DNA from 3 places in the Desulfomicrobium macestii genome. Region 3 is predicted to be linked to each of the others. Evidence: predicted binding sites of a transcription regulator. Region 3 holds the regulator's gene; each other region holds the start of a gene.
What was found. The regulator sigma-54, encoded in region 3, starts transcription at its own class of promoters, with help from an activator protein. The targets are predictions, from matches to a motif close to CTGGCACGGNNNNTGCTT.
Positions count from the first base shown of each region.

Region 1 (10,623 bases), on a different contig from region 3:
ACACGGCCCCGCATCCGATCACGGCCAAGGAAGCGCCCGGCTGCGCGGCCGGAATCTTTTCCGCGCCCGTGGCCTTGCCTGCCCTGGCCGGTCTCTTCGAGGAGCTGGACGCCCTGGACCTGCTGCAGGCCTTTGTTTCGGACCGCGCCCGCGCCGCCTACGGCCTGACCCCCATGGCCAGGGAGGTGCGTCTTGAGCGCCGCGCCTGGACCGTGCCGGAGCGCTTCGGTTCCGTCGTGCCCTATCTTGCGGGTCAGACCCTGGCCTGGCAGGTGGTGAACTGACATGTACGTGGCGGTGCTGGGAGAAGGCAGGCCGTTGCGCTTCGAGTTGCGGCGTTCCGTGCCGGTGGACGGCGGCTTTGGTTTTGAGACCCTTTTAGACCTGGGGGCGGACCCTGGCCGCATGGTCCGTTTCGGCCGTTTCGGGATATCCTATGCCGAGGAGCTTCTTGAGGCGCTGGCGGGTCTGGACCTGGACATGGATGAGCTCGACGAGGCATTCGCTCCATTTGCCCCTCAGGATTTCAGGGACCGGGCCGGGCGCTCCCGGACATGGACGCGAACGGTGCTGACCCGCACGCAGGAAGACCTCATCCGCGCCCTGCATCCCTTTGATCGCAGACGCATGGCTTTCATGCGTTCGGGCGAGATCAACCTGAGCCGCATCGACGAAGTCAGCCCCAAGCTGTTTTTGAGCCTCTTGGACAAGAGCCGGGACGAAATCGAGCAGCTCTTCCTGCGTCTTGAGCGCTCCCTGCCCATGGAGGAGGTGCGCGGCTACGTGCATGCGGTGTTCAATCTGCAACGCCATTTCACTTCCCCGGCGGCCCGGACCATGCCCGAAGCCCTGGACCCGGCCGGTCTTGACGAGGCCTTCATGCATGAATTCTGCGCCCTGTGGGACGATGCGGGCTTTGCCTTCGGCCACACCGATGCGCGGACGTATCTGCGGCGTTATGCGTGTCTGCATTTTGATTTCGATTTTGCCGCGTCGGCTGGTTTCGAGCGCATCTTTCACGATTTCATGAACGATTTTCGCCGTCCCCGTCCACGTCCGAGAACCGTCGCTCCGGAACGGGTGCGCGAACTCTTCGGCATGGGCATGGCCGAGATCAGAAGCATGACCAGGCGCGAGTTCGCGCGCATCTTCCGCAAGAAGGCCATGACCATGCATCCGGACAAGGGCGGGGATCATGACGCCTTTGTGGAACTGCTCGAAACCTACAAGCGCATCGTGTCCTCAAAGCCCGAATAGGGTCCTTCGATCATCCCTGCCTCATTGGGTTTGAACCCTCTTGAACCACTGGATTTTTTCCTTCCTTCGCGCCCTTGGCGGGCCTCTTTGAAATATTTTTGAAAATTTCAAAAAATTTGCGCCGTCCGGGGCATAAGTCTGATGACAAGAAAATGGGAAAGGCATATGAGCCGTCGCATCAGGGAACATGCGTTTTTTTCGCTGTCCAAAGCGGGTGCGCATGGATGATTGTCACTGATTTTATGTTTTTATTTCAATATATTGTTAAGGATTGGCGCGTTTTCATTTTTTGAATAATTTAACGTGCACAGAGGAAACCATGGACGTTGTCGAATTAGTCGCGGCAGAGCCTTCCGAAATCGACCAGGAGCTGGCCGAACCCCCCTCTTTATCTTCCCTTCCCGAAGACCTGGAGCTTGGCCTCTGGGCGCATCGCAAGAAATTCATGAGCACGCATTTTCCCGGTGCCGTGCAGAAGGACTGGGACAGCTGGCGCTGGCAGTTGAAGAACCGTGTCACCTCCGTGGAGGCCATGGCTCGGATTCTTGGCGTGCCCGCCCCGGTCTTCGAAAAGACCAGGCGGCGACTGCCCGCGGCCGCCACGCCCTATTACCTGTGGGTTGCCTCCCGCAGCGAGTCCGTGCGGCGCTGCATCCTGCCCGATGTGCGCGAAACGCTGAGTCTGCCTTTCGAGACTCCGGACCCGCTCGGCGAAGAAGGGCACAGCCCGGTTCCCGGCATTGTCCATCGCTACCCGGACAGGGTGCTGTTTCTGGTCACGGAGTTCTGCTCGACCTATTGCCGCTATTGCACGCGCTCACGGCTGGTGGGCAAGGTCGGACACCGCTCGGACATGCGCAGCTGGCAGGCCGCCCTCGACTATATCCGCGAACATGACGAAGTGCGCGACGTGCTGCTCTCCGGGGGCGACCCTCTGACCTTGCCGGACATGAAGATCGAGTGGCTGTTGTCCCAACTGCGCGCCATTCCACATGTGGAGATCATCCGCATCGGCTCCAAGGTCCCGGCCGTGCTTCCCCAGCGCATCACGCCCAAGCTGGTGCGCATGCTGCGTCGCTATCATCCGCTGTTCATCAGCCTGCACTTCACGCATCCCGACGAGATGACGCCGGACACGGCCTTGGCCTGCAACCGGCTGGCCGACGGCGGCATCCCCCTCGGGAGCCAGACAGTGCTTCTGTCCGGAGTCAACGACGACGCGCCGACCATGAAGCGGCTCATGCACGGGCTGATCCGCAACCGCGTCCGGCCCTACTACCTGTACCAGTGCGACCCGATTCCCGGATCGAGTCATTTCCGGACTCCGGTGGAGACGGGGCTGACCATCATCCGGAATCTGCGCGGGCACACTTCGGGCTACTGCATCCCGACCTATGTCATCGACGCTCCCGGCGGCGGTGGCAAGGTGCCGCTGCAACCGGATTATTTCCAGGGTCGGGACGAGCAGGGCATCGTGCTGCGCAACTATGAAAACCGTGTTTTCCATTACCCTGACCAGCTTTGCCCGCAGGAGGGATCATGCTCGTTGGCATGACCTACGATCTGCAGCAGGACTATCTGGCTGCCGGATACGACAGGGACGAGGTGGCGGAGCTGGACAGTCCCGTCACCGTCGAAGCCGTCAAAGCGGCGCTTTTGTCCCAGGGGCACGACGTGGAGCTGATCGGCGGGGCCGGACCGCTGGTGCGCGCCCTGGCTGACGGGCGGCGCTGGGACCTGGTCTTCAATTTCGCCGAAGGAATGCTTGGATTGGCCCGCGAGGCCCAGGTTCCGGCCCTGCTGGATGCGTGGGACATTCCCTACACCTTCTCCGGGCCCGAAGTGCTGGCCCTGTCCCTGCACAAGGGCTGGACCAACGCGGTGCTGCGGGCGCACGACGTGCCCACGGCCGATTTCAGGATCGTGAACAGCATGGACGAGGTGGAAAAAATCGATCTGCCTTTTCCGCTCTTTGTCAAACCAGTGGCCGAAGGGTCCAGCAAGGGTGTGAGCGACAAGTCCCTGGTCAGGGACCGGCAGGCATTGCGCGGGATCTGCGAGCATGTCCTGCGCACGTATCGTCAGCCCGCCCTGGTCGAGACGTTTCTTCCGGGCCGGGAATTCACGGTGGGCATTTTGGGCAGCGGCCGGGAGTGCAGGGTGCTTGGGGTCATGGAGGTGCTCGCCACCGCCCGGGGCGACGCGTGCGCCTACACCTACGCCAACAAGCAGGAATGGCGCGAGCGGGCGCTCTACGAACTGGCCACCGACGGCCCGGCTGAGCAGGCCGCCGAGGTGGCCCGCGCGGCATGGCAGGCCCTTGGATGCCTGGACGCCGGGCGTGTCGATGTGCGTCTGGACGAGCGGGGCGAGGCCCGGTTCATCGAGGTCAATCCGTTGGCGGGCCTCAATCCGGAGAGCTCAGATCTGCCCATTCTCTGCGGCAAGATCGGTCTGGAGTATGCCGAACTCATCAGGGGCATCATGGATTCAGCCATGCGCAGAGCCGAAAACAGGGCTCCAAGGACACGCACGTGAGCCCTTTGCATGTGGCCGTGGTACGCGAGAGCGTCCCTGACGCCGCTTCCCCCGACGCCCTCGACACGGTGCTGCAGGCCCGCAGCGTGCGCGAGAGCCTGGCCCGTTGCGGCTGGCGGACCTCGGAGCATGTCCTTGGTTCCGATCCCTCGGCGCTTGAGGCCGCCCTGGCGCACCGCAGGCCCGATGTGGTCTTCAATCTGGTCGAGTCCTGTCATGGGGTGTCCAGCCTCGCCTGCCTGGCGCCGGCCCTTTTTCGCAAGGCCGGGCTTGTCTATACCGGGGCGGACGAGGGCAGCATGAGTCTGGCCGGGGACAAGGCCCTGGCGAGGCGGCTCATGCATGCGGCCGGGCTGCCCGTGCCTTGCGGTGCGACGCTTGGGGAATTGCAGCGGGGCGTTTTCCCCGGGCCTGGCAGATACATCGTCAAGGCGCGTTTCGAGGATGCCTCCCTAGGCCTTGGCCCGGACTGCGTCGTTAAGGTGCGTGCGCGCGAAGAGCTGCTGGCGGTCATGAAGGAACTGGCGCCGCGCATGGGCGGGGATTGCGTGGCCGAAGGCTATGTAAGCGGCCGGGAGTTCAATCTGGCTCTGCTGGCGGAGTCGGGCGGGAAGGTCCGCGCGCTGCCCCTGGCGGAGATGGTCTTCGATGCGGCGACACCCGGTCCGGCCATCCTGCACTATGCGGCCAAATGGGAACAGGACAGCGCGGATTACGCCGCCTCCACGCGCAGCTTCGATCTTGCCGGGGATGAAGCCCTGGCCCGGGAGATGACGCGGATCGGCGTTTCCTGCTGGGAACTTTTCAATCTGGCCGGGTACGCACGCATCGACTTTCGTGTCGGCGACGGCGGCCTGGTCAACATCATCGACGTCAATCCGAATCCGTGCATTTCCCCGGACGCGGGCTTTGTGGCTGCGGCCAGGCAGGCCGGACTGGACCATGCCGCACTGGTCCGGGACATCGTTTTCGATGCCCTGGAGAGGGCGGGGCAGAGGGAGAAGACCGGCCGTGCATGAGATTTTCTTTCGCGATCAGGTACGCGCCGAAGACAGACACGCCGTGCGCGAAATCGTGACCTCCACGGCCTTTTTTTCAGCTTCCGAGGTGGATGTGGCCGAGGAACTGGTGACCGAGCGTCTGGCCAAGGGAGAAGAGAGCGGATATTTTTTTGTTTTCGCCGAAACACTGGAGCGTGGGCCCCTGGGCTATGCGTGCTATGGCCCGACGCCGTGCACCGAAAGCACCCATGATCTGTACTGGATCGCGGTGCATGAAGAGATGCGCGGTCAGGGGCTGGGCAGGAAACTGCTGGCGGAAGTGGAGGCGCGGTTGCGCAGGGGCAAGGGAGGCAAGCTCATCGCCGAGACGTCGTCCCGGGAACAGTACGCGCCGACGCAAAGGTTTTATCTGTCCTGCGGTTTCAGCCTGGAGGCCCGCATTCGCGATTACTATTCCCCGGGCGAGGATATCCTCTATTTTACAAAGAATATCGGGCCCCTGGAGCGGGATTGAACTAGGCCACGGACTGGTTGTCGCCACTTAGCATGGCCAGGACCATTTCCTTTTCCACGTTCATGCGGTTTTTCACGCTGGCCTGCACGCTGGCCGTGGAGGAGCCGAATTGTGATTTGCGGCTGTCGTAAACCTTGTCGATGAGTTTTTGCGCGAACTGGTGTTCAGGTTGTTCCGTGCCGATGGCTTTGATGGCCCGTCCGAAGATCCTGGCCGCTCCGCCGGCTCCATGCTGAACCGCCGTGCTCCAAAGCGCTTCGCGGGCCGCGGATGGCATGGTGTCCATGTCCACGCCGGTTCGTGCCAAAATCTTGTCGCGGGCGGGGGCGTAATGGGTGGCCTCGATGAAATCCCGTTGCAGCGCCCCGAATTTGTCAGGGTCTTCGGCCGCGATTTCACGCCAGACATCCGGCATGCGTCCCCGGGTCGAGCCCGTGTCCGGGGGGCCGGCGGCCTTGAGTTTCGAGGCCCAGCCTGGCTCCTTGTCACGCAGGAATGCGATGAAGTCTTTCATGGTGCCGGGCTTGGACGCGATCTGATAGGTTCCGTAGGATGTGCCGCCGTTTCTGTCATGGCCAATGGCGTTCACGCCCGATGTTCCGGACTCGAAGGTCGCGGACAGGGAGCCTGTCGGGCTCTGCCTGCGGGAACTTCGCGCCTGGCCTGTCCCCGCGTCCGAGGAAGACTGCTGCTTCATGATGGCGGCCAGTCCGTGCAGGGCATCCCGCATGAGGGAATTTTCCATGGATGAGCCGCCAAGGTTCGCGCTCAATTCATTTATGTCTTTGGTTCCCAGGGCCTGACGCATGTGGCTTTGAAACCCGTCCTCCAGCGCCGCCTTGTGGCTCCTGCGCTCGGGCTTGGTTCCCATGAGGGTCATCAGTTGGATGGGATCAAGAAGGCTCATGTAACGTCTCCATGTCAAAATCGTGTCGCTGGCGGTGCTTCAGGGCAATCTTAGCAGATTTTGGGCCAGACCCGGGCAGGTCAGGCATGGCGCGGGCGGAGCGTTTTTTCGGCGGGATGCCGGGAATTTTTTTCTGGTTTGTCGGATGTGGTTGGTCTGATTGTGATCGCGGCGGCTTGGCTGCCGTCAACCTTTTTCCTTGAGTGGAACGCATGCATCTGAGATCTTTTGAGTATTTTCGAGCGGTTGCGATTGTTCTGATTGTAATCGGCCATTGCTACGGCATCACCGGATGGGTGATCGACAGTTTTGGCGAGCGGGTGCTGGCCAATCTGATTTCAGGCGGGACATCCCTTTTCGTTTTCATTTCAGGATTTCTTTTTCATCATGTTTTCTATCCCAAATTTGTTTATCGCAAATTTTTGGAAAAGAAATTCAAGAATGTGTACGTACCGTATCTCATTTTGTCCGTTCTGCCCGTTATCTGGGCATTGGTCATAAAAGCGCCATTTCCGGAGTTTTATTTTGGTCCTGAAGCTACTTTCTACGATCAGATAGTCCGTCCGACACTTCTGTACTACTGGTATGGAGGCGTCATGGTTTATTGGTATATTCCGTTCATAATGGCCATGTTTATAATATCTCCTTTGTTTATTTGGTTTATAAGAATAGATCTACGTAAAAAGATATACATAATATCAATTCTTTCTTTGATATCGATTTTCATGCATAGGCCTGTGAATAATTGGTCCATAGTTCAGTCTGTGATATATTTTTCTCCAGTCTACATGTTTGGTATTTTATGTTCAATGGAAAGAGATTTCATATATGATAAATTTAAGGGCAAGGACTTTCACCTGCTGGGATGTGTGATTTTTCTGGCATTGGTGCAGGCAGCTTTTTTCGAAGCATCCGGAAACTTGCAGAAAAATCCATTTGAATTCAACTGGATAGACATAGCGTTTATACAGAAGCAGATTCTGTGCGTTTATTTCATGGTTTTTCTGCACAAATACGAACATATCGATAGCACGCTGCTGAAAACACTGGCTGGCTCAAGTTTTGCCATTTATTTTCTGCATGGCTGGATCATCTATCTCATTTCAACGGTTCAGTCATATTACAGGCCCTATTACGGGCTGCATCTTTTGCCCATCCTGTCGCCGCTTGTCATCTGGGCCTCCTATGCTGTGGCCAAGCGGGTCAAAAGAGCCTTTCCCAACAAAAGCCGCATGCTCATCGGTTGGTAAGAGATCAGCTGTTTGGCTATCCTTTCATGACGCCGGGGCAGTGTTCCGACACTGGCCCGGGCGCGTGGAAGGAGGCATTCGGCTTTGCTTGATTCCTTCCCTTTTCTTCGTCAGCGCGTTATGAGGCATACAAGAAGTCCAGGAATGCACCCGTGTTCCAGGGCTTGGGAGCCTTCTCATGCGTCTTGCTTTTTTCCAATCCTTGCGGGCCATGCTTTTCGGCCTGGTACTGCTGTCGGTGCTGCCGGCACTGGGAATCATTTTGCTCAATGGACTCCAGAGCCGCGACAATGCATTTCGCCACGCCGAGGGAGAGTTGGTCCGGATAGTCACGGCCATGGCCGGGGTGCAGCAAAGGACCTCCGAGGTGACCCGGCAGACTCTTTCGACCTTGTCGGTCATGGATCGGGTTCAAAACCGGGATGTCGATGGCTGCATGGCGATCTTCAAACGAATTCTGCTCAACAACCCCCTTTATACCAACATCGCCCTGACTGATCCAAAAGGGGAGGTACTGGCTTCGGCCGTGCCCATGTCCTTCGGCAGTCTTGCGGACCGCAAGCATTTTAGGGACGCCATGCGCACCAGGGATTTTTCTCCGGGAGAATTTATCGTTTCCAGGGGGACCTCGATTCCGTCCTTTCCATTCGCCTATCCCCTCCTGGATGAGCAGGGGCAGGTTAAAGGGGTTCTTACCGTGGCTCTCGATCTGACCAGGCTTCATTCATTTTTTGTCGGGCAGCATCTGCCGGACGATTCCTTTCTGGGCATCGCCGATCATGAGGGCAGACGCATTTACAGGTCCGTCGTTGATGAATCTTTTCCCCTGGGAGCATTCGTCAGTCCTGGAACCTGGGCAAAATCAAAGCAGGGCGGGGACAGCGGGGTTTTTGTCAGCATGGGTTCCGACGGCCTCAGCCGCATGAACGCGTTTTGCAAGATCAGACACGCGCACGGGGCGGAACCGTACATGACCCTCTTTGTCGGAGTGCCCGAGGCTTCCATTGGCGCCGACGCCCATAAAGCAATGGCCACGGGCCTCCTTCTGTCTGCCTGCGCGGCCCTGCTGGCCCTGGTCATGGCCTGGGTTGCGGAGAGGACCTTTGTCATGCCCAGAATCAACGCGCTGGTCATGGCCGCCGAGCGTTTCCGGACCGGCGACTACACCAGGCCCACCGGGGTGGACCATGACGCCGGAGAACTGGGGCTTGTGGCCGAAGCCCTCGACCGCATGGCGCTGGAGCGACGGATAGCGCAGGAGGATCTGCACAAGGCCAAGGAAGCTGCCGAGGACGCATCCCGCAGCAAATCCGAATTTCTGGCCAACATGAGCCATGAAATACGAACGCCCCTCAATGGCGTACTGAGCATGTTGCAACTGCTTCAGACCACGGAACCCGATGTCGAGCAGCAGGAATATCTCGAAGCGGCCATTCGCTCCACGAATCGGCTCTCCCGTCTGCTTTCCGACATTCTCGATCTGTCCCGCATCGAATCCAACAAGCTGGTCATCCAGGAGGAAAGTTTCGCCTTTGCCGATGTGCGGCAGAGCATCATCGATATTTTCGGTGTTCCGGCCCACGAGAAGGGGGTGCGGCTGGAAGTGCGTGCAGACCCTTGCATCCCTGCCCATCTGTTTGGCGATGAGGTCAGACTGAGGCAGATTCTCTTCAATCTGGTGGGCAACGCCGTCAAGTTCACACCGAAGGGGCGGATCGATGTACGTTTTGTCCTTGTCTCGGCGGCGGGGGAATCTCCCTGCCGGATCCGCTGCACGGTCCAGGACAGCGGAGTGGGCATCCCAAGCGAACGTCTCAATGATATTTTCGAGCCGTTCATTCAGGTCGACGGCTCCTGTGTGCGCACGCATCAGGGCGCGGGCCTGGGGCTGGCCATCGTGCGTCGTCTGGTGGATCTCATGCATGGGCAGATACAGATCGAAAGCGTGCAGGGCGAGGGCACCTCGGTCGCCGTGACCCTTCCTTTTGCCGTTGGGTCGAGCGATCTTGCGCGGACGCAATACGAGGGGGTGGAGGAAGACCTTGGCGGGCGACGCTTTCTGCTGGTGGAGGACGACGGGGTGAACCGCATGGCCATGGAGCGGATTCTGGCAAAGTTCGGCTGCGAGGTCATAAGCGCCACCAATGGCCGTGAAGCCATCAAAATACTTGAGCGCGAGCACGTCGATCTGGTTTTCATGGACGTGCAGATGCCGGTCATGGACGGGATGGAGGCCACGGGGATCATTCGGGAAGAGCTTGGCAAGGACGTCCCCATAGTGGCCATGACCGCCTACGCCATGGCCGGAGACCGGGAGCGCTTCCTGCAAGCCGGGATGGATGCCTACATCGCCAAGCCCGTGGACATGGCACATTTGAAAGAGACCATCATCTCGATTCTCTCCAGAAGATGATATTTCACGGGGCCGATGCGAAAGTTTTTTCTGCCGGGACCGGAGTGTGCGTTCAGGCTCTTGCGGCGCCGGCCGGACATGGAATGGGCTGAAAATTTTTTTGCCATTGTCTTGTCTTCACGGTGTCATGCACTTGTCGAAATTGATTGAGATTGATACATGTTTATTTGGCTTTTCTTACACACTTATAAGGAGAATTACGCATGAAACGGATTGTTTTGATGATCGTTTTTCTAATGGTCGGTTCATCCCTGGCCATGGCCGATACCCTCCAGTTGTTGACCTGGAAAGGGTACGCCCCCAAGGAGCTGGTGGACAAGTTCGAGGCCGAGACGGGAGTGAAGGTCGAGGTGACCTATTCCAACAACGAGGAAATGATCGCCAAGCTGCGGGCCACGCGCGGGGCGGGCTTTGATCTGGCCCAGCCCAGTCAGGACCGCATCTCCTCGGTGCAGGAAGAGTTTGGCATCTATCAGCCCATCGATTACTCCAGAATCGAGGCTGATCTGTTCATTCCCTCCATGCTCGAAGCCGTGAAGAAGAACACACTGGTCGGCGGCCAGTCGCACGCGGTTCCCTTCTGCTGGGGCACCTCCGGTCTGGTGGTCAACACCGCGAAGGCCAAGGACGCGACCTCCTGGAAAGCCCTCATCGACCCGCAGTACAAGGGCCGCATCAGCTACCGCCTGAAACGTCCGGTCCTCATCGGTCTGGGTTTTGCGCTGGGTTACGACCCCTTTGCC
Region 1 is NZ_JADBGG010000017.1:7,153-17,775, forward strand. It holds gene pyrC (dihydroorotase) at 1-284, shown strand, start outside; gene H4684_RS11705 (hypothetical protein) at 286-1,257, shown strand; gene H4684_RS11710 (KamA family radical SAM protein) at 1,577-2,812, shown strand; gene H4684_RS11715 (D-alanine--D-alanine ligase family protein) at 2,797-3,795, shown strand; gene H4684_RS11720 (D-alanine--D-alanine ligase family protein) at 3,792-4,814, shown strand; gene H4684_RS11725 (GNAT family N-acetyltransferase) at 4,807-5,310, shown strand; gene H4684_RS11730 (VgrG-related protein) at 5,312-6,217, opposite strand; gene H4684_RS11735 (acyltransferase family protein) at 6,430-7,467, shown strand; gene H4684_RS11740 (ATP-binding protein) at 7,646-9,880, shown strand; gene H4684_RS11745 (extracellular solute-binding protein) at 10,084-10,623, shown strand, end outside.
Region 1: H4684_RS11730 (VgrG-related protein) is a predicted target of sigma-54. The motif match lies at 6,269-6,286, and genes of this name have one in related genera.

Region 2 (10,623 bases), on a different contig from region 3:
CAGGTCCTCACCTCCGGCTCAACGCGCAAAATTTCCACCACGTGTCATCAGCACACTGAAAACGACTTCCCTTCAAACGAACCAACGGGTTGCGGCATAACTGTCGCCACCCGTTTTTTGTATTTTCGCCGACGCTCCTGGCTTTCTGCACGAGCGAATCCGCGTGCGTGTCATGAAGAATTCAGCGACCCTCCAGGGTCAGCGCCCGCTCAAGCGCCTGTGGCAAAAACTGGAGCAGATCGGCCACGCCGAACGATGGATCGGGGGCGGCCAAACTGCCCATGAGCCGATTCGCCAGCGCCGCGATCCGGCAGGCTTCGGGTACGGGCTTGCCCGCCGCCAGAAGCGCCGTGACCAGGCCGGTCAGGGTGTCGCCGGTTCCTCCGATGGGCTCCATGGCTGGAACATCGGGAGACCTGACCTCGGAAAGAATTTTTCCGGCTGCCGCCACATGGTCCACACGCCCCTTGACCAGCAGATGACGCGCCGAATTTTTCCCGTCATGCGCGGCCTTGATCAGGTCCGGCACGCGCTCCTCTTCCTGCAGAAAAAAGCCCCTCGTGTAGAAGGGATGGGGCGCGGTATCGTCGGCCAAAAAGGCCATTTCCCCCGCATCGGGGGTAAAAAGATCGTAATGGGCCGCGAAACCGCTCATCTTGGCCGCATACATGAACCCTGCATCGGCGACCAGCATGGGCGTGTGGGCCAGACCTTCAAGACCCCACAGGATCTTGTTGTGCCACTCCACATCGGGCATCAGATAATGAAAAGTCAGCCCTGCGTATCCGCAACGGCCCAGACCTTCCACCAGCCGCGCGTAGAGCCTGGCGCTGCCTTCGCCCGTGCCGGTGTCCCCCACGATGAGGGCTTGCGGGGTCTCGATGCCGAGAGTCCGCGCGGCCAATGCCGCCGTGGCCATGAGCGCGGGCGTGCCGCGCGCCACGCTTAGCGGACGGTTCCCGACCAGCATTTCCCTCCCGCGCAAGACAAAGCTTCCCCAGGTCAGCCCGTAATCGGCGTCAGGCACAGTGCCCACAATCAACCACGACATTGCCGGCACACCTCCTCGAACGCCAGTTGCAGTGCATAGCCACAAAGCGTGCGCCCCAGGGTGCGCGGCTCCGGAGCCTCGTCCAGGGTTTTGCCGACGAGCATCTCCGCCAGAAAGGGCACATCCGGGCAACCCCCTCCGGAAACATTGACTATGCGGCGGTTTCGGCGATCCACGGTTATCTTCATGTTGGCCGCCCGGACCATCACGAAATCGCCAAGCGCCTTGACATGATAAAGAGAGACCGGCTCAAGAAGATGATCCTGCACCACGGCCACACGCAGCGGCGGGAGGTTGCGCTCGGCCAGCACCTCCCGCACCCGCATTTCCTCCATCAGGCAAAATTCAATGACCATGTCGCAGCCCTGGCGCAGATCCGGCGGCGGTCCTTTGACCACCGCCTCCACCCCGGCCTCGCGCAGCGCCGACTCGGCCCGAATGACTTCGCCGGTGCTCGGATACAGGAGCATCCCCCTCTCCGAAAGACCGCGCCTTGCGGCCTTTTTCCCGGAGAACACCCCGGCCAGCCATCTCATTGCTTGACCAGGGCCAGCTTGAATTCGCCATTCTCCATCTCGTGAACGGTCACATCCCAACCCTGGCTCTGGGCCGCCCGGGCCACATTCTCCCGGCTCGCCTCGTTGTCCACCAACACCTCAAACGCACCGGAACCCGCCTTGCGCATGGTCTGCACGGCCATAAGCACCGGTTGGGGGCAGGACAGCCCCCTGGCATCCACTGTCTGGTTCATCGCTGCCTCCTTTTATTTGCGGTTTGTCACGCCAATGAAAACGAGCACCACCATACCGATGACCACGGCTGCCATGCCGTGCGGGCCAATGCCCGAAGGAGAGCTGGCCAGACCGAAATTATGGGCAATGCCCGCGCCCACAATGGACCCAAGCACAAAAATCCCGGCATCGCTGTTCCCTTCTCCGGACATGAACAGTTGGCGGCCGGGACAACCTCCGGCCAGGGCAAAAGCCAGACCGGCCATGAGCATCCCGGCGAAGTTCCAGAACCACATGGTGTGAGCCACGGGCTGGCCTTCAAACCCCGGATTGAACTGACCAAGCAGAACGTTGGTCACCAGGGCCGCGACCAGGAGGGCCAGGAAACCAGTCATCAGATACCATTGATTGAAAAGGAGCACGTCTCGAATGGCGCCCATGGTGCAAAATCTGCTGCGCTGAGCCAGGAAGCCGATCCCCAGACCCGCGCCCAGGGAAAGAAACAACGGCGCGTAGGCAGCGCCGGGCCCTTTGAGCGAATACCAGAGCACCCCGCTCTGGGCTTCTCCCGCCACAGGCGGAAAAATCAGGCGAAGGGCCAGCAAACCGAGCATCATGAGAGGCAGGAGCAGCCCGGTGGACATGGATTGGACCTGAGTGCGCCCAAGATTGAATCCGCTTTTGAAAAACAGCGTTCCGATCCAGACTCCGGTGACCAGACCGAGCAGACCGAACAACGCATTTCCGTCACCACCGGCCAGACGCAGAATGACGCGCCACGGACAGCCCAGAAAGACCAGGGCGCCGATCATGGCGATCATGCCCAGCACAAAACGCGTGATCGGCGCGGATCCGCCGCTGGGCTTGAACTCCTTGAAAGCCAGCGCCGCCGCGAACGAGCCCAGCACAAAGCCGATGATCTCGGGCCTCATGTACTGGACCACGGCGGCCCGGTGCAGGCCGAGAGCCCCCGCGATGTCACGCCCGAAGCAGGCCACACAGATGCCCATATTCGCCGGATTGCCAAATTTTTGCAGAAATCCCGCCACGACCCCGATAATCGCGCCCACGGCGAGAATCCCCAAACTCGTGGCAAAAACATTTTTCACTTCCCTTGCCATGAATCGCCTCCTTCCTTGTTGCAGACCAACGCAGAGTCATCTCCATCGAAACGCATCGGGCAAGGCAGCTCGTCCGGTGCGTAATCATGCATTCCACCACAAAGCGGACACGCCACACGCACTCGTCCCTGCAGACGCTTTTGTCCGTCACTGTCGACGCACACCTTGAATGCACCCTCCTGATCCCAATGGGCTGAGCGAAAGACGGACCGCGTGACGGGACAAAAAAAGCACAGCTCCATGCTTTTTTTCACCTCCTGCGGATACGAATATTAGATGGATACGCCAGTGAAACAACATATGTCCAATTTACGATACAAATGAGTGAACAAAGAAAGCATTTATATATGTAATGAAATAAATTAATACGACTTTATAAGTCCGAAATAAATAACAATGAAGCAACTATTCCACACTTTAATAGTATGATTTTCCCATCTTTTCCTTCTGCTCGGCGATCAACTTTCATGCAAAGAAATTTTTGCATTGACAGCGGCGCCACATTTTTACCAGCTTGTCGCACTCAACCATCCATCCGGGGCCTATGAAGGAATCGATACCGGGCATTGCCGCCAATGCCCGGAAGAAGCGTCTGAACTATCTTGTGCTTGGCGGATTCTGCGTGGTCTTGTTCACGGCGCGCCGATGTAATATCAAGTGTAAATGGATTGTCCGGGCAGAGGACACAAAGCCGCGCAACCGTCCGGGATCAAACATGCAAACACATACGGCCGCACGGCCGGGCACGATGTTCGCGACACAAGTCCAGACAGCGCGCATCAAGGGAGGCACCCGATGGTCAAGTTGATCGATGTGAGGATTCTCAAGATTTTCGTGGGCGAGGCGGCACGGCACAACGGCTCGCCGCTCCATGAGGTCATCGTCGACGAGGCCCGTCGGCGAGGCATGGCAGGGGCTTCGGTTTGCCGGGGCTTCATGGGCTTCGGGGCAAGCAATCTTCTGCATACGGCCAAAACCCTGCGACTGGCCGAGGATCTGCCTATAATCGTGGAGATCGTGGACACGCCGTCGCGCATCGCCGATTTTCTGCCCGTGGCCGACGCGCTCGTCGAGGAAGGAAGCATCGTGGTCCAGGATGGCCAGGCCATCTTCCACCTGCCCATGCGCATCCGCGACGTGATGACCGAACAGGTCGTCACCGTGGATACACTGACGCCGCTGCACGAAGTGGTGGATCTGCTGCTGCACAAGGAGGTAAAAGCCGTCCCGGTCATGGAGGCCGGGCGTATTGCCGGCATAATCACCGGCGGCGACCTGCTGTCCCGTGCACGCATGCCCCTGCGGCTGGACATGCACGGCCACGTGCCGTCCGGACTGCGCCACACGCACAGCCATTGCCTGGAATTCGAAGGACTCAAAGCGCGCGACATCATGTCGGCTCCGGTCACGACCCTCAATATCACGACCACGGTCACGGACGCCCTTAAACTGATGGCGACCCGCAACATCAAGCGCCTGCCGGTCACGGCCGAAGACGGGACGCTGATGGGCATCGTCAGCCGTGCGGACGTGCTCGCGGCCATCGGACGCACCTCCGCGCTGGCGGCGCATCTCGACGTCCTGCCCGAGGGAGTGCACGCCTTTGCCCGTGACGTCTTGTTCACGGACGTGCCCACCGCCGCTCCGGACGCGCCATTGACCGACATTCTGAAAAAACTTGTCGCGTCTCCTCTACGCCGGGTGGTCATCGTGGATGCGGACAGGACGATCCGCGGCATCATTCACGACTGGGATCTTTTGCAGTGCTTCGTGCGTCAGAACTCTCCCACGCTGGTGGCCAAGATCCTCGGCGTCCTGACCCAACGCGAGGCCGTGCCCGCAACGCTTGAAGGCACCGCCGAGGAAGTCATGTCCCGCGAGGTACTCAGCGTAAGCCCGGATACCCCCTTGAGCGAAGTCATCCGCACCCTCGTGGACAACGGGGTCAAGCGCCTGGTGGTCGCCGACGAAAAAGGGCGCCTGCTCGGCATGGTCGACCGGGACGTGATCCTGAAGGCGCTGGCCGGACAGAACTCGCCTGAAGTTTGAGCGGGCGCATCACAGGGCGGCTCCAACCTCCTCCGGCGCGGCCATGCGCGGGGCATCCTCTTCGCGCTCCCGGATCTGGAAGCGTTCCTTAATGCGTGCCAGGGAGACAAGCTGCCCCTCTCGCGCCGACGGGGTGAGAAAGGATTTGAGCTTCACTTCGAGCACGCGGGGGTTCAGTTCGCTCTGAATGGCCCGCACGCCCTCGATGATGATCTTCTGGAGCAGAAGTTCGTGGTCCGTGACCTCGCGAATCCGCGCAGCCAGCGGCAGGAAGACGAAATTGGCCAGGATGACGCCGTAAAGAGTCGAAGTCAGGGCAATGGGAATGGTCGCCAGCACAACCCCCGTGTCATTCACGCCGGAAAGCATGCCGATAAGCCCCACCACGCTGCCCGCCAGCCCGATGGCCGGACAGATATCGGCCATGACCCGCAGCACGCGCTCGGATTCATCACGGCGCTGCTTGAAGAAATACATCTCCGTGTTCAGGATGTCGGTGGTTTGCTCCCGGGAGTAGTTGTCGACCACAAAACCAAGGGCCCGCCGCAGAAACATGATGGAGGTCTCGCGCTCGTCCTCGACCAGGGTGTGCAGCCCGCGAATCCGGCTCTTGACCGACAGGTCCACCAATATCTCGACTATGGCGGACGGCTCCTTCATTCGCGAGCGGTAGGAATTGCGCAGCACCTTGCCCACATACCCGAGGCGTTCCATCCGGAAGCTGGCGATGGCCGTGCCCAGGCAGCCGCCGAAGACGATCAGGAACGCGGACAGGTTGAAATACTGTCCCACATCACCGCTGATCACGAAACCTGCTCCAAAAATCAGGGCGCAGAGCAGCAGGCCCAGAATCGTTTTTCCTTCCATCATCGCTCTCCCGGCTTCGATGCGGCAAGCCATTGCCGAAACCCATCTCCGGTCGGGGCACTCACCGTGGGCAGAGGCTCCGTCGGATTTTCCGAACTCAAGACCAATTCCACGCGCCAGCCGACGCGGATGCCGTCACCATCCACCAACGGGCGCTGATCCCCGTACCCGGCCACGAGCATGCGCCCGGCGGACAGACCCGCGTCCAGCATCAAGAAATTCGCCACATCGGAGGCCATGGCCACCGACAGCTCCCAGGGGCCCATGGCCCCCACCGCCGCACCATCGGGCGCCGCATGGCCGACCACGGACAGAACATGCGGCGCGCTGCCCAGGATTTCGCCCATGTCCAGCAGCGTTTTTTTGACATCGCCCCGCAGAACGGTGCCACTTCCTTCAAAAAGAAAATCGCCCGGGAGCACCACATGCAGTGATTTTCCCGGAACCGACTGCACCATGACCACGGCTTGCAGGCCATCGCGCGCGATCAGATCACGCAAGCGGTCGTGCAGACGATCCAGAATCGATCCGGCCAAAGCCTGGGGCGGAATGGTTTCGGTCCCCAGCGGCAAGGCCTGCACGGAGAATTCCGAAACCGATTTATATTGAATTTTGGGCAGTTGAAAGATGTAGAGCGCGGCGAACATGATGAACATGGTCATCATCAGATCCGACCAGCAGATGACCCAACTGGCGGGCCGGAGCTGCTGCTCCCGGGCAAAAATGTCAAAGTGTTGACCAAAAGCGTTCCCGCCGGGATGCTCTCCATCAACGCCGTTTATACCGCCAAAGGGCTCTGCCGCGCCTTCCATGGCCCGCTTGCCAGGCCCGGGGCGGGAAAGCCGCGCCGACACGTCGCGCATGATTTCAGGTGTTGGTTCTCGCATGGGAATCCTCCGCCTAAGCATGAGCCAAATTCATGCCAACGAAAAAAACGATCAAGCAATCCCAAACGCACCACGGCTTGCACGGACATCTGGAAAGCTGTATGGCAAAAACCAAACGTAACCCCAACCTGGAGGAATCATGACCATAGTGATCGACCACGAAGAATGCATCGGCTGCGAAAGTTGTGTGGAACTTTGTCCTGAAGTTTTTGCCATGATCGACGGCGAAGAAAAAGCCATGGTCACGGCCCCGGACTCCACAGCCGAATGCGCCCAGGACGCCATCGACGCCTGTCCGGTGGAAGCCATAAGCAAGGAATAACCCGGCTTTTCAACCTAAAGAGGGGGGGGGCTCGGCGCCCCCTTTTCTTTGGCCTCCAACAAATGCTTGCGATTTTACTTCGTTGTGCACAAGGTGCGGCTTTGCATGCTGACTCAGGCATGGAACGCAAGGCCAATAACACATGGAATCACGCACCGAAAAAAAATATGTCCTCGACATGGCCCAGGCCCTTTTGGCCAGGGCCATCATCAGCGCGCACTGCCTGCCCGATCCAAATTTCGCTGCGGCCACGGTGCACAGCATCTATTACGACACCCTCGACCTGCAATTTCTGACTGAAAAGATCGACAGCACCTACTTCAAGGCCAAGGTCCGCCTGCGCTGGTACGGGGACTGGGATTTCAAGCCCGACAACGGGCCGGCCGTCCTCGAAGCCAAAATCAAGGAAGGCGGCCTGCAGCGCAAGGTGCGCATACGGGTCTCACGCACAGGACTGGAGCTCGCGGGGATGTCCCTGGGCGATCCTGAACTGGCGGCCCTACCCGCCCTGCTCGCCACGAAAGGCGTGGGGCTTTGCGCCTCGACCCGTCCTGTTTTTGTGGTCAGCTATCGCAGGATGCGCTTCATTGATCCCATGACCGGCGTCCGCATCGCCCTGGATCAGGACATCCACGCATCGCGTCACGCCCTGTCCTGTCCCGGCCCAGCAGGATCGCCGATGCTCTCTTTCGCCGTGATCGAAACGAAGGGAAGTCTCGCGAGCCTCCCTCAATATCTCGCGCCCCTCATGACCATGGGCCTGCGGCCCGATTCCTTTTCCAAATACCTGCACTGCTACCAGAGCCTGATGCAGCACCATATCTAAGGAGACCTTTCGTGAACGAACTCATCCCGAGCAGCGTGGATTTTCTGGCCAACATATACGAGGCGCTGATCAAATCAGGAACATCCGGTCATGAAGAGATGGCGAACATCGGCCTGACCACCTTCTTCATCCTGCTCCTGGTCTCCTTCTTCGCGTCCCTGTACATCTCGCGCCTCTATGTCCGCTTCTACCGGCCGCGCGGCACAGGGAGCCTCGCCTATCGCTCCTTTCCGCTTCTGGGCATTTCGGTCACGGCGATCTTCATCTGCGTACAGTTTTCCCTGCCCCTGTCGCTGGGCCTGCTTGGCGCGCTGTCCATCGTCCGTTTCCGTACGCCCATCAAGGAGCCCGAAGAAGTCGGATTCATCATGCTGACCATCGCCACCGCGATTTCCTGCGCGACCTTCAACCTCCTTTTCCTGCTCATCCTGCTGGCCGTTTCGACCTTCGGCCTGTTCCTCATCAATTGGCGCGGCCTGCCCCTGGCCGCCAGCGAACAGGGCACGATCCTGGTCAACCTGCCCGGAAGCAACGCCGAATCGTCCTCGACGGAATTCCTGCCCAGCGTCACCGGCATTGCCGGCGTACGGGTCATCTCCGTGGTTGAAACCGGCGAAGGCGCGGCAGTGACCCTGCGCTTCGCCAAGGGCAGTCCCGACCTGCTGACCCGCGTACGCGGACACGCCCTGACCTGCGCCCAAGGGGCCACCGTCTCCATGTTCAACGACCAGGTCAGCATCTGATGCCAAGGTCTCTGCGACGCCTTTCGGTCCTGCTGCTGGTCCTCTGCGGCCTGATTCTGGTCTACTTCGGACTGCGCCTGCACCATTGGGGAGAGGAGCGCTCCTGGCGCATCGCCGTGCTCAGGGACGATCTGGGCAGTTCGCGCAAGTCGTCCCTGCTCGCCAAGCAGGGTCTCCCCGTAACCATCCCAAGACAAAAACAGGATGCCTCGGCCCTGATCGCCGCGGCCCGAAAAGACGCACTTCCCTTGGCCGATTCCGCCATGCGGGTGGTGGCCATTCGCGTCGCGGACGAAGATCTCCATGATCCGGAAACCGGGCTCAAGGCCCACAGCCGCGAACGCGGACGGAACTGGGAGCGCCCGGCAGGAGTCGTGGTCATGCAAAACGGACGGGAGCTCCTGGCCGCGCCCGCTGGAATCCGCCTGCAGGGCAATCGCGACACGCGCGACATGCTGCACTGTTTTCGCCTCTATTTTCGCAACAGCTACGGGCAGAAAAGTGTCCCCGGCGCGGCGTTCCTTGATGGTTCGGAAATGAAGATCCGCAAGGTGGTCACACGCACGGAAAAGAACCTGATCCCCGGCTTCGTGAATATGCTCGCCTTCGACGTGGCCCGGCGCATCGGATCGATCACGCCGGACTATGCTCCCATCCTGCTTTGCAGAAACGGCGAGAATCTCGGTCTGGGCCTGGCCAGCGAACACGTCAACCGCACCCACTGGGAGCGCAAGCTCGGACACGAGGACTTCGCCTTTTACATGCTCGAATCCGAAAACTCGGTCCTGGACACGGCCCGGTACAAAGCCCTGCGCCTGCGCGTCGACCCTTTCTTCGGCCTGTGGGACTATGACCGCGTGTCAGGCATACTGGACATGAGCGACTTCATGAATGCCATGACCACCTTTGCCTTTCTGCAATGGCAGGACTGGAATCAGGGAGCCTTTCTGCTGGACGAGACGGAGCCTGCCCCACGCTGGCGCAGCGTGCTATGGGATGCCGACCTGGCCTTTGCCGGGCTTCGTGCAAACGGAATTCCCGCCAACCGGGCAGGCTGGAAGAACTTCCGCGACGCCCACGGCATGCGGGCCTCTGTCTTCAAAGGGATGTGGGATTCGAGCCCGCGTTTCAGAGAAGAGATGCTGTGGCGGCTGACCTGGAGCATCAACCACCGCCTGAGCCGGGAATGGCTCACGGAGCGCGTCGATCACTATGCGCGGCTGGAAAAAGAGACCGGAATTGAATGCTTCGACGAAGAACTGGCGTTATCCTATCTGCTTGAGCGCCGCGCTCTCCTCATGGCCGAATCCGTGGCCGATCTGAAAGCGCCAGAGGTTGTTGCCTGCCAGGTGCAGAGCCCTGAACCGGTCCTGATCGATGGGCAGGATACGCCCGGGGAATATGAAGGGCTGTATTTTCAAGGGCAGAAGGTCACCCTGGAGCCGCGCCCGGACCGCGACTTTTCGCACTGGATCTTGGACGGCCGGAAAATCCTTCAGCGCCGCCTTGAGCTTGCCCTGGAACACGATACGCGGATCCGCGCCGTCTTCCTGCCCTCCCAGCCCGGGTCCTAGTGCATGCCTTCGGGCATGTGCGTGCCGTGGTCGGGCCTTTTGATGATCCACATGAACACCGCCAATCCAAAGAAGAACAGGGCCTGGATGTAGAAGACGTCCACGTAGGCCATGTATGCGGCCTGCTTGAGCACATGGCTGTAGATGACTCCTGCGGCCTGCACGGGATCGAGCCCCATGAATTTTTCCAGGGCGTCGCGGGCCTGCGTGAACGGTGGATCGTAGGGCGTCAGGTGTTCGACCAGATGATGCTGGTGCACCTGGGCCCGGCGCGCCAGGATCGTGGTCACGAAGGCCGTGCCGAAGGACCCGCCCAGATTGCGCAGCAGATTGAAGAGGGCCGAGGCGTTGTTCATGCTCTCGCGCGGGATGAAGGCCATGGTCAGATACGACAGCGGCACGAAGAAGAAGGCGATGCCGATGGCCTGGATGTTACGCCCGTGAATGGCCGT
Region 2 is NZ_JADBGG010000003.1:216,337-226,959, reverse strand. It holds gene H4684_RS03425 (NAD(P)H-hydrate dehydratase) at 182-1,051, opposite strand; gene H4684_RS03420 (DUF3343 domain-containing protein) at 1,039-1,521, opposite strand; gene H4684_RS03415 (sulfurtransferase TusA family protein) at 1,584-1,802, opposite strand; gene yedE (YedE family putative selenium transporter) at 1,815-2,903, opposite strand; gene H4684_RS03405 (DUF190 domain-containing protein) at 3,699-4,952, shown strand; gene H4684_RS03400 (motility protein A) at 4,962-5,819, opposite strand; gene H4684_RS03395 (OmpA/MotB family protein) at 5,819-6,706, opposite strand; gene H4684_RS03390 (ferredoxin) at 6,846-7,028, shown strand; gene H4684_RS03385 (polyphosphate polymerase domain-containing protein) at 7,171-7,854, shown strand; gene H4684_RS03380 (DUF4956 domain-containing protein) at 7,866-8,597, shown strand; gene H4684_RS03375 (CotH family protein) at 8,597-10,171, shown strand; gene H4684_RS03370 (DHA2 family efflux MFS transporter permease subunit) at 10,168-10,623, opposite strand, start outside.
Region 2: H4684_RS03395 (OmpA/MotB family protein) is a predicted target of sigma-54. The motif match lies at 6,728-6,745, and genes of this name have one in related genera.

Region 3 (10,623 bases):
TCAAAATGTTCAGGCTGTTCCAAAATGGTGAGATGCGAGGAACAAAGAAAATCCAGGGCCGAAGCGTATTTTTCATACGTGAGGGTCTGGATTTTCAGCAGTGACGAAGCAGATCTCCGTTTTGGGGCAGCCTGATAGGAGAACACATGTCTTTGTCCCAGGCCCAGATGCGGGCCCATATCTTCCTGATCATCCTCGATAAATTCTCCGGCAGCGCCGAACGACGTCAGGAAGCCCTGGCCGAGTATTTCATGGTGACCATGCCCAATGTCCCGGAGGACGCGGCGCGCCGTCTGGCGGAACTGATCCCGGATCTCATGCCCGAGCTGTATTCCAAATGGATCGGTGAGTTTGCCGAGCGCCTTTTCGAGACGGTGCCTGATGAACAGCTGCAGCACCTGTGCGACGGCACTGTGGAAAACAACGCCGCCCTGGGCCTGGTTTTTCTCATGTTCATGGAATCGGAGCGCATGGAGAAGCAGACCGAGGACGATCTGCGGGAATACGCACGCAAGCATTCCGGCGCCGACGACATGGGCGATCTGGTGGCGGAATATTTGCACGGAAAGGTCGCGGCCCTGCGGGCGGATGTAGGCGGGGAGAAAGTACAATAGAAGGCTGATGGGTGCTGGCTGGTCGGAGAGCGGTGTGTGGCGGTTGACCCGGACAGGGGCCGCCGAAACTCCTTCGCGGGCCTCGTAGAGTTGAATCATCGCTGCTGTCGGACACACACCGATTTTCAAGCGGCCAGCGCTGATTCAACAAACGATGCCTGGCTCAGTCAGACAGTCGGCGCCCCCTGCCCGGGCCAACCGCCACACCCCGCAGTGACTCCTTCGCGGGAATGACGCGCAGATCCGCGGTTCTCTCTTCACCGTCCGTGTCACCCGCGAATGAATGCCTTTCGGCCGTGCTTCCCCGCGCACCAATACGGAAAGACACGCCAGCCCCAAATCAAAAAGCCCGCCCAGGCGAACCTGGACGGGCTTCTTTCATTCAAAGAGCCAAGACTTAGGCGAAAGCCTTTTCGAACTTGGGCACAACGTCCTTTTTACGGGACATGACCTTGGGCAGCCATGCCTTTCCGTCCACGGGCTTGACGCCGAAGGCCTTCTCGACCACGGAGGCGTCGTCGGAGGCGATCAGGATCTCGGAGCCTTCCTTCATGATGTCGGTCAGCAGCAGGAAGATGGAGTGGTTGCCCTTCTCGGCCTTCAGTGCGGCGATGTCGGCGGCCAGGTCGCCCTTGACGGCGTCGAGGATGGACAGGTCGACCACTTCCAGCTGGCCGATGCCAACCTTGGTGCCGTTCATGTTGAAGTCCTTGTAGTCGCGCAGAACCAGCTCGCGGGCCGGGGTGCCTTCAACGGCGGACTTGACCTTGAACATTTCCATGCCCAGGGCGGCCAGGTCGGAGATACCGGCGATCTTGCCCAGTTCGGCAGCTGCTTCCTTGTCGGCCGGGGTGCAGGTCGGGGACTTGAAGATGACGGTGTCGCTCAGGATGGCGCAGAGCATGATGCCGGCGATGTTCTTGGGAACTTCGATGCCGTGGAACTTGTACATGGCGGTCAGGACGGTGGCGGTGCAGCCAACGGGCCAGATCCAGCATTCCAGGGGGCTGGAGGTGGTCAGATCACCCAGCTTGTGGTGATCGACGATGCCCAGGACTTCAGCCTGCTTGATGTCGTCAGGCAGCTGAGCCAGGTCGGAGGTGTCGACCAGGAAAACTTTTTCACCGGCATATTCGGTCTTCACGGCAGGAGCGGCAACGCCGAACTTGTCGAGGATGAACTTGGTCTCGGGGGCCAGTTCGCCCTGGGCGGTCGGGGTGCAGGCTACGCCGAGCTTGCTCTTCAGGTCGGCCAGCGCGATGGCGCTGCAAACGGTATCGGAATCGGGATTCTTGTGACCAAAAACATAAACGGACATGGTATTCCTCCTACAAGGGTTTATTGGCGAACAAAGACATTGTGCGAAATATCACAATTATTCGCGGCTGCCAAGAGAGAACATTGGAGGTCACAGGCCAAAGATGACGCCAAGGACCACGCTGACGGCGGCCACAGCGTAGGCCTTGCGTACACGCAGGGCGAGAATGGCTCCGGCGCAGGCGGCTATCCAGAGCATGGTCCAGGTCGGCTGCGGGCCGCCTGAAATCCAGGGTTGAATTGCTTTCAATCCGGCCAGAAGCGGCACCAGGCAGAGCGCGAGGACTGAAAAATTGAGCAGCAGGATTTCGGCCAGGGCCCTGGCGGTGAGCCGGTGCGGTGCGAAGGTGTTTATGTTGCCCTTGCGGTTCCAGGTCAAAAGTTGGTTGTAGCCGGCATTCTGCCGTTTGCGGTAGAGTTGTTCGATCCACGCGCCAAGGTAGGCCAGGGGCAGGGTCGCGATGACGACAAGCACTGTGGTGCGCATGTCGGCATCCGGCAGGCAGGCCAGAATGGTCAGGGTGGCGATCAGCGAGAGAAGGGCCTGGGGCGGAATGTAGGTTCCGGCCGGAAACAGATCAAGCCAGAGCAGCTCGAAAAAAATGCCCGCGCTCAAGGCCGGCTGGAGTTTGAAGCTCAGTCCCGCCCAGAGCAGGGCGGCGAAAAGCGGACGATGAACGAAGCCGAGGTCTATGGCGACCCGGGTCAGGGACAGGAGGGCAAAAAAAAACTTCCTCCGGCCAGCAGGATGAGATCGTGAGTGTCGATCATGCCGATTTGGTTCGAGAAGTATTCATCACAAGTTGATTTTGGTCGTTGCCGAAGGCACGCAGCGGAAATCGATCTCCACGCCGTGCTCTTTGAAATATTTCAGGCAGGAGCGGTCTTCCGCCCCCAGGGCGATGTGTTCGCACACCTGCTCCTTGCCCGGTCCGTAATGCAGATTGCCGATGTTGACCAGGGAAAAGGACTGCCCGGTCATGTGCGCGGCCTTGGCATCGGCGCAGTCGGAAAAGAGGATCAGGACATGCTGATCCGGATCGCTCTTGCGGACGTTGCGCAGCATCGAAGCGACCTCCGAGACTTGGCAGCACAAAAAGGAGATGCCGCTTGGCACTGCCAGGCTCATGATTTCCTGCCGCAATTCGTCGGCGGCGAGGTCGTCGTTGGCGACCAGCAGGGTCTTGGCCCTGATGTGCGGAAGCCAGGCTTCGATGATCTGGCCGTGCACGAGGCGGTTGTCGATGCGGAACCAGATCACGGCTAGGCCTCGGTGATTTTACGGGTCAATACTTCACCGGCGACAACGATGCCTTGAATGGCCGCGTTCTTGGCGTCTTGGGCGAGCTTGGACAGATCCTGGGTGCGCATGCCCAGAACCCTGAGCAGCATGGGCAGGTTCGCTCCGGACAGGACATCGACCTTGCCCGGCTGGAGCAGAGACAGGCTGATGTTGGACGGTGTACCGCCGAACATGTCGGTCAGGATGATGACACCGTCACCCGTTTCCATCTGCTTGACTGTGTATTTGAGGTCCGAAAGCAGGGCGCTCATTTCCACGGTTCCTTCCACGGCTATGTGGGCGCACTGTTCCTGCGGCCCCAAAATCGTCTGGGCCGCTTCAAGCAGATATTTGCCAAACTGGCCATGGGTCACCACGATCACTCCAACCATTACTCCTCCAAAGATTATCCAAGACTGAAATGCCGATGTTCGACAGATACGTTGAAGCCCTGTTCGCGCAGATGTGCCAGAACGGCCTCGGTCACGGCCACGGACCTGTGGCGGCCGCCCGTGCATCCGAAAGCCATGGTCAGGCGGTAACGCCCTTCCGACGCATAAAGCGGCAGGGTGAAATCAAGAAATTCCAAAAGCCGACGCAGGTATTCGTGCCCGGGGTTGCTGTCCAGCACGTACCGGGCGATGGCTTCGTCTTTTCCGGACATGGGGCGCAGGGCCTCGTCGAAATAGGGGTTGGGCAGAAAGCGCAGGTCCGTGACCATGTCCGCCTCGGCCGGGGCCCCGTACTTGAAGCCAAAAGAGATGAGATGCACACGCATGCCCTGGCTGCGGGAAGAAAGGCTCTCCCACTTGTCCTGAATGACCCGTCTGAGATCGTGCACTGAATAATGCGACGTGTCGATGACCAGATCAGCCTGCGCGCGGATGGGTTCCAGTATTTCCCGCTCCCGTTCCAGCGCCCCCTCCAGTCCCAGGTTGCCCGAGGCCAGAGGATGCGGACGGCGCGTGGTGGCATATCTGCGCAGCAGGATCTGGTTGGAAGAATCCGTGAAAAGGATGGTCGGCCGCACGGAAAACTTCTGGACATCAAGCAGCACTTCCTTCCACTGACCCACGAAGTCGGGCTGGCGCAGGTCCATGCCCATGGCCAGCCCGGGGTAGTCCTTGGCGGAGGAGTTGAAGAACAGTTCGATGAGCGCCGGAGCCATGCGCGCCGGAAGTCCGTCCACGCAGAAGAAGCCCATGTCTTCGAAGACCTTGAGCGCCGTGCTTTTGCCTGAACCGGACATGCCGGAGACAATGACCACGTTTTTCTGTTCAGGTTGAGGCTGCATGGGAGTTCTCCGAATACGTTCTTGCTAGACGGTCTGCAGCAACTGCCACAACCCGTCCTGACCGGGGGAGTCGGCAAAGGCCTGACGGAACGATCCGTCTTTGAGCAGGCGGGAAACCGTGGCCAGGAGTTTCAAATGCAGGCCCACCACGCTTGAGGGAGCCAGCACCGTGAAAAAGATGCTGGCCGGCTTGTGGTCCAGGCTGGCAAAATCCACGCCTTCGTGGCTGCGGCCGACGATGACCAGAACCTGATCGATGCTGTCCAACTTGCCATGAGGGATGGCGATGCCGTCTCCGATGCCGGTGGTCCCGAGCATTTCCCGGTCCATGAGGACCTGGGCCACGCGTTTGGGGTCAAGATCGGGATATTTGGCCGACAGCGTCGAAACGAGTTCGGCCAGGACCTCGGTTTTGGTCCTGGCCGAGAGGTCGGAGATGATCAAATCCTTGTCCAGGTATTCAGCAAGCTTCATTCCCTATACCCCGGGGTCGATCAAACCGAAGTCGCCGGTTTTGCGTCGGTAAATGACATTGATCCTTTCGCTTTCGGCGTTGAGGAACACGAGGAATTCGTTGTCCGTGCTTTCAAGCTGCAGCGCGGCTTCTTCAACGATCATGGGCTTGGGCGAGAAGTCGTCGGTCTTTTGGATGACCGGCTTGCGCTTTGCATCCGCGTCGTCCTCGAAACTCCCGGCGTCCATGCGGGTGCTGTCGCTGCCGCCTTTGCGTCGGCTCTTGTCCTTGTCGCGGACCTTGCGCATCTGGGCCTCAAGCTTGTCCCAGACGAGGTCGACGGTGGAGTACATGTCCTCGCTGTCTTCGCGGGCGGAGATATGTACGTTCTTCCCCGTCAGCACTATATCGGCGATATGCCGGAATTTCTCCACTTCGAGATTGACCTGCAGTTCAGCGTCGGGGGTGCCGGCCGTGAATTTGGCGAGCTTGCCGAAGCGGTCTTTGGCGTATTTGCGCAGATGGTCGGAAGGATCGAAGTTTTTGAAATTGAAGGTAATCCTCATGGAAGCCTCCTCGATTGTTGAGGGTCAGCCCTTTTTGCCGTCCGGAAGGGGCGGCCCAAAGGGCGGGATGTCAAAAAACCTGTTTGCGCTTGGATGAGGAATCGATCCCCAGCACTGCGCGATATTTGGCCACTGTTCGCCGGGCGATGTTCACGTCCAGCCGTTCTTTCAGCACCGCGGCGATTTTTTCGTCGCTGTAGGGGTGCTTCGGGTCTTCCTCGCTGACCATTTTCTTGATGATGGCCTTGACCGATTCGGATCCGACCTGAGTTCCATCATCCATTTCCAGCGCGGAATTGAAGAAAAATTTCAGTTCCACGATGCCGTGCGGGGTGGCCACGTATTTGTTCGTGGTGATCCGGCTGACCGTGGATTCGTGCATTTCAATGTCGTCGGCCACATCCTTGAGGATGAGCGGTTTGAGCTTGGTCACGCCGTGTTCGAAAAACCCCCGCTGAAACCTGACAATGCTTTCAACCACTTTGTATAATGTTCTTTGCCTTTGGTGCAAGCTCTTCATGAGCCACATGGCAGAGCGCATCTTGTCATGCAGGTATTCACGGTCCGGGCCTTTGACCGCGAGGTGCATGTCGTCCATGTAGTAGGGGCTCAGCTGCAGCTTCGGCAGGCCGTCGTCGTTCATGACGATGACGAAATCCCCTTCGTATTCGTACACGAAGACATCGGGGCTGACATATATGGTGCTCTCGCTGCCGTAACTGGCGCCCGGCATGGGGTCCAGGGACTGGATTATGTCCAGATAGGCCTTGAGGTCCTCCATCTGGATCTTGAACTTGCGCAGGAGCGGTTTGTAGCGGCGCTTCTCGATGTCTTCGAGATGATCCCCTACCAGGGAAAGCAGGATGGGATCGTCCTGGCCCAGCATTTCCAGCTGGATGAGCAGGCATTCCCGAGGAGACCGCGCGGCCACGCCCACGGGATCGAAGCGCTGCAGACGATGCAGCATGGACTCCACCAGGGCCAGGGGAGAGAGCGTCTCGGAGGCGATGTCCTCGGCGGTGCTCATCAGGTAGCCCTGGGAATCGAGGTTGCCGATGATGGCCTCGCCGATCATCTCCTCTTCTTCGGTGATGTTGGACAGACACAGCTGCCACAGCAGATGACCGTCCAGGGAGGGCTTGCCCGAGAGCCTGGCCTCGTAGGACATCATCTCCTCCAGGGCCTCGGTCTCCTTGAACTGCACTTGCTTGGCGGTGCTTGAAAAATCGCCGAGGTAGTTTTCCCAGTCCGCGTTGCGCATCAGTTCCGCGTCTTCGTAGGAGACTTCCGGGCGTGTTTCGGCCGGAGCCTGGATTTCGTGCTCCTCGGAAATTTCCTTGACCCCCTCCTCAAGCATGGGGTTCTCAAGCAGCTCCTGCTGAACGGCTTCGAGAAGCTCGAATCTGGAGAGCTGAAGCAGCTTGATGGCCTGCTGCAGCTGCGGTGTCATGACTAGCTGCTGCGTCAGCTTGAGGTTTTGTCGGAGTTCAAGGCCCATAATTGATTTGGTTTCACCGTGTCAGAGGATTGCAGGCTAAAAAACTACCCAGTAACGAATCTGCCATAAAGCTTAGGCCCTGGCAATCCTTGGAAAATCGTGTCCGCTAGAGGCTGAATCCTTCACCGAGGTAAACCTTGCGCGCGCCCGGGTCGGCGACGATCTCTTCCGGGCTGCCGTTCAGGATGATGCGGCCGTCGTGGACAAGGTATGCACGGTCGCAGATCTGGAGCGTTTCGCGAACATTGTGGTCGGAGATGAGCACGCCGATGTTCTTGTCGCGAAGGTCCCGGATGATGGCCTGGATGTCGTCCACGGCCAGGGGATCGATGCCGGCGAAGGGTTCGTCCAGGAGGATGAATTTCGGATTCTGGATCAGGGCGCGGGCAATTTCCAGCCTGCGGCGTTCTCCGCCGGACAGAAAGGCGGCCAGCTGCCCTTCAAGGCGGGTGATCCCCAGTTCATCGAGCAGCCTGTCCGCCGTGCGCTTTTGCTCTTCCCGCGAGAATCCCGAATATTCGAGAATCAGTTGCAGGTTCTGACGCACGGTCAGTTTGCGAAAGATGGAGCTTTCCTGCGGCAGATAGCTCATGCCCGCGCGGGCCCGTCTGTGCAGGGGCCAGCGGGTTATGTCCTGGCCGTCCAGAAGGACCTGCCCTCGCGTGGGCCGCACGATGCCCGCGAGCATGTAGAATGTGGTCGTCTTGCCTGCCCCGTTGGGCCCCAGGACGCCAACCACTTCGCCCTGGCTCACGTCAAGCCCGATGTCGTGCACGACATCCCTGGCTCCGTAGCGCTTGGCCAGATTCTGACCGGTCAGGGTGGTCACTGCCCAAGCCCCTCTTTGCCGGCGGGAGTGTTGAAGATGGCCTCGACCCGTCCCTTGCCGCCCAGTACTTCGCTGCGGTTTTCCTTGATGTAGAGCTTAATGACCTCGCCCTGGATCTTGTTGGCGCCTTCCATGAGCATGGGGCTGTCTTCCATGGTCAGAAGGTCCTTGTCGGCTTCATAGGTGGCCTTTCCGCAGGTGCCGGTGCGGCCCTTGTCCGCTTTTATGCGCACGTTGCCCTTGGCGATGATTTTCTTGATGGCTCCCTGCTCGTCGGGCACGCCCTGGGTGGCGTTCTTGGCGCCGTCCTTTTTTTCCAGCAGCACGGTCAGCGTGTCGGACCAGAGCTGGATGTCCTGGCGAATGACGTACACGGAGCCGGTGAAGATCACCTGGTCCCCTTTCTGGGTGTAGGTCATGGTGTCGGAAGTGATCTTGACCGGGACGGTCTCGGCCGCCCAGAGAGGCGTCGCACAGGCGAGGAAGAGAAGAAGTATGAGTGAACGCATTTGGTAACCCGCTTGTCAGTTCATGATGACCTGGACGTTGCCTTGGGCCAGGAAGTCCCCTGTGTCCAGAAAATATGTCAGGGTGTCCGAACGGCCCTGCATGGATTCGCCAGTCAGTTCAACCGTGCCGCCGAGAACGAGTGTCCGGTTTTGTCCTGTGTAGTCAAGGGTCTCGGAGCGCATCACGTATTGGCCCTGGGTGCCGTTGACCCCGTCCCACATTCTGGCCCGGTCCTCTTTTTGCCAGACCTGGCCCCTGGGCGCCCGAACCTCGATGGGTTCCCCGCCTTCCTCGCCCCAGTAGACGATGATCGGGGCGGCGAGGGTGAGTTCATCGCCGTTTTCGGAGTAGTCGGCGCCGGTGGCGCTGAGGTTCCAGAGCTTCTTGCCGTCCTTGCCCTGGCTCAGGTTCACGCCTTTGAGGCTCAAGTCCACATCCAGATTCCGGATCGTCGGGTTGTCCAGGCGCTCGGGCCAGAGCAGCCGTTTTCCGAGCATTGCGATTCCAGCCAGAACGACAAGGGTCAAAAGCCCGACCAGCAGCCGCTTCATTCCCGGACCCAGTCCTGCCAAAGAGCTTCGAGTTTGCCCTGGGCGCGCAGGATGAAATCTATGGCTTCGCGCACGGCGCCCTGGCCGCCCATGGATCTGGTTGTCCAGGCCGCAAGCTTGAGTATCTCGGGGCGGGCGTTGGGGACGGCGATGGGCAGTCCGACCAGGGACATGGGCGCCGCGTCGACCCAGTCGTCACCGACATAGGCCATCTGCGCCAAGGGGATGCCCGTTTCTTCGGAAATCCGGCGCAGGATCGGGGCCTTGCGGTGATGGCCGGGATAGTAATGGCTGATGCCAAGCTCCGTGACCCGCCTGCGCACTGCCGGGGAATCAAGGCCGGTAATGACCGCGAACTCGATGCCGACCTGCGGGGCCATCTTGATGGCCAGCCCGTCCTGGACGTTGAAGCGTTTCATTACGCAGCCCGATTCGTCATAATAGAGGCCGCCGTCGGTGAGCACCCCGTCCACGTCCAGGATGATCAGGCGCACGTCCCGGGCGAGCAGTTCAGCATTCATTCGGGATGCTCCAGATGGCCGCAAGCTCCGAAAGAAGAGTGCGGGCCTTGGCCAGGGGCCAGGAATTGGGGCCGTCGCAGAGAGCCTTGTCCGGGTCCGGGTGGATCTCCATGAAGAGGCCCTGACAGCCGCAGGCCACGGCGGCCCGGGCCAGCGGCGGCACGAACTCGCGCTGGCCGCCGGAGGACATGCCCTGTCCGCCGGGCAACTGCACCGAGTGGGTGGCGTCGAAGATCACGGGGCAGCCGAACTGCTTCATGATGACCAGGGAGCGGAAATCAACGACCAGATTGTTGTAGCCGAACATGGAACCGCGCTCGGTCAGCCAGATGCGGTCGAATCCTTCGGATCGGATTTTCTCCACCGGCCCCTGCATGTCCCAGGGTGCCATGAACTGCCCTTTCTTGATGTTCACGATGCGCTCGGTGCGCGCGGCGGCGAGCAGCAGATCGGTCTGGCGGCAGAGGAAGGCCGGGATCTGCAGCACGTCGGCCACCTCGGCCACCAGGGAGGCCTGGCGCGGCTCGTGGATGTCCGTGATCACGGGCAGCCCGGTGCGGCTCTTGATCTGGGCCAACCAATCGAGCCCCATGTCCAGTCCCGGTCCGCGGAAGCTCGCTCCGGCCGTGCGGTTGGCCTTGTCATAGGAACTCTTGAATATGAGCGGCAGGTTCAGATCACGCGCGATGGCCTGCAACTCGACGGCCACGGTCATGGCCAGATCCAGGCTTTCGAGGACGCAGGGTCCGGCGATGAGAAAGGGGCGTCCGGCGACCAGGGTGGAGCAGTCAATCATGTTTTTTTACTCGGTTTTCTTGTTGGCCACGGCCGCGCGAATGAATTCGCGGAACAGCGGATGCGGCTGCATGGGGGTGGAGGTGAACTCCGGATGGAACTGGCAACCCAGGAACCACGGATGATCCTTGATCTCCACTATCTCGACCAGGCTCTTGTCCGGGGACAGGCCGCTGATGGTCAGTCCGGCCTCCTCGAAACGGCTCTGGTAGGCGCTGTTGAATTCGTAGCGGTGGCGATGACGTTCCGAAACCTCGACCGCACCGTAGGCTTCATAGGCGCGGGTGTCTTTTTCGATCACGCAGGGGTAGGCGCCAAGGCGCATGGTTCCGCCTTTTTCGCTCGTCATGTCGCGGCGCTGCACGCACTTCTTGCGGAAATCGAACCATTCT
Region 3 is NZ_JADBGG010000026.1:37,959-48,581, forward strand. It holds gene H4684_RS15265 (hypothetical protein) at 147-614, shown strand; gene H4684_RS15270 (manganese-dependent inorganic pyrophosphatase) at 1,012-1,932, opposite strand; gene H4684_RS15275 (hypothetical protein) at 2,023-2,547, opposite strand; gene H4684_RS15280 (PTS sugar transporter subunit IIB) at 2,728-3,192, opposite strand; gene H4684_RS15285 (PTS sugar transporter subunit IIA) at 3,195-3,605, opposite strand; gene rapZ (RNase adapter RapZ) at 3,620-4,507, opposite strand; gene H4684_RS15295 (PTS sugar transporter subunit IIA) at 4,532-4,981, opposite strand; gene hpf (ribosome hibernation-promoting factor, HPF/YfiA family) at 4,985-5,527, opposite strand; gene rpoN (RNA polymerase factor sigma-54) at 5,598-7,025, opposite strand; gene lptB (LPS export ABC transporter ATP-binding protein) at 7,132-7,854, opposite strand; gene H4684_RS15315 (LptA/OstA family protein) at 7,851-8,363, opposite strand; gene lptC (LPS export ABC transporter periplasmic protein LptC) at 8,379-8,915, opposite strand; gene H4684_RS15325 (KdsC family phosphatase) at 8,912-9,436, opposite strand; gene kdsA (3-deoxy-8-phosphooctulonate synthase) at 9,426-10,232, opposite strand; gene H4684_RS15335 (CTP synthase) at 10,239-10,623, opposite strand, start outside.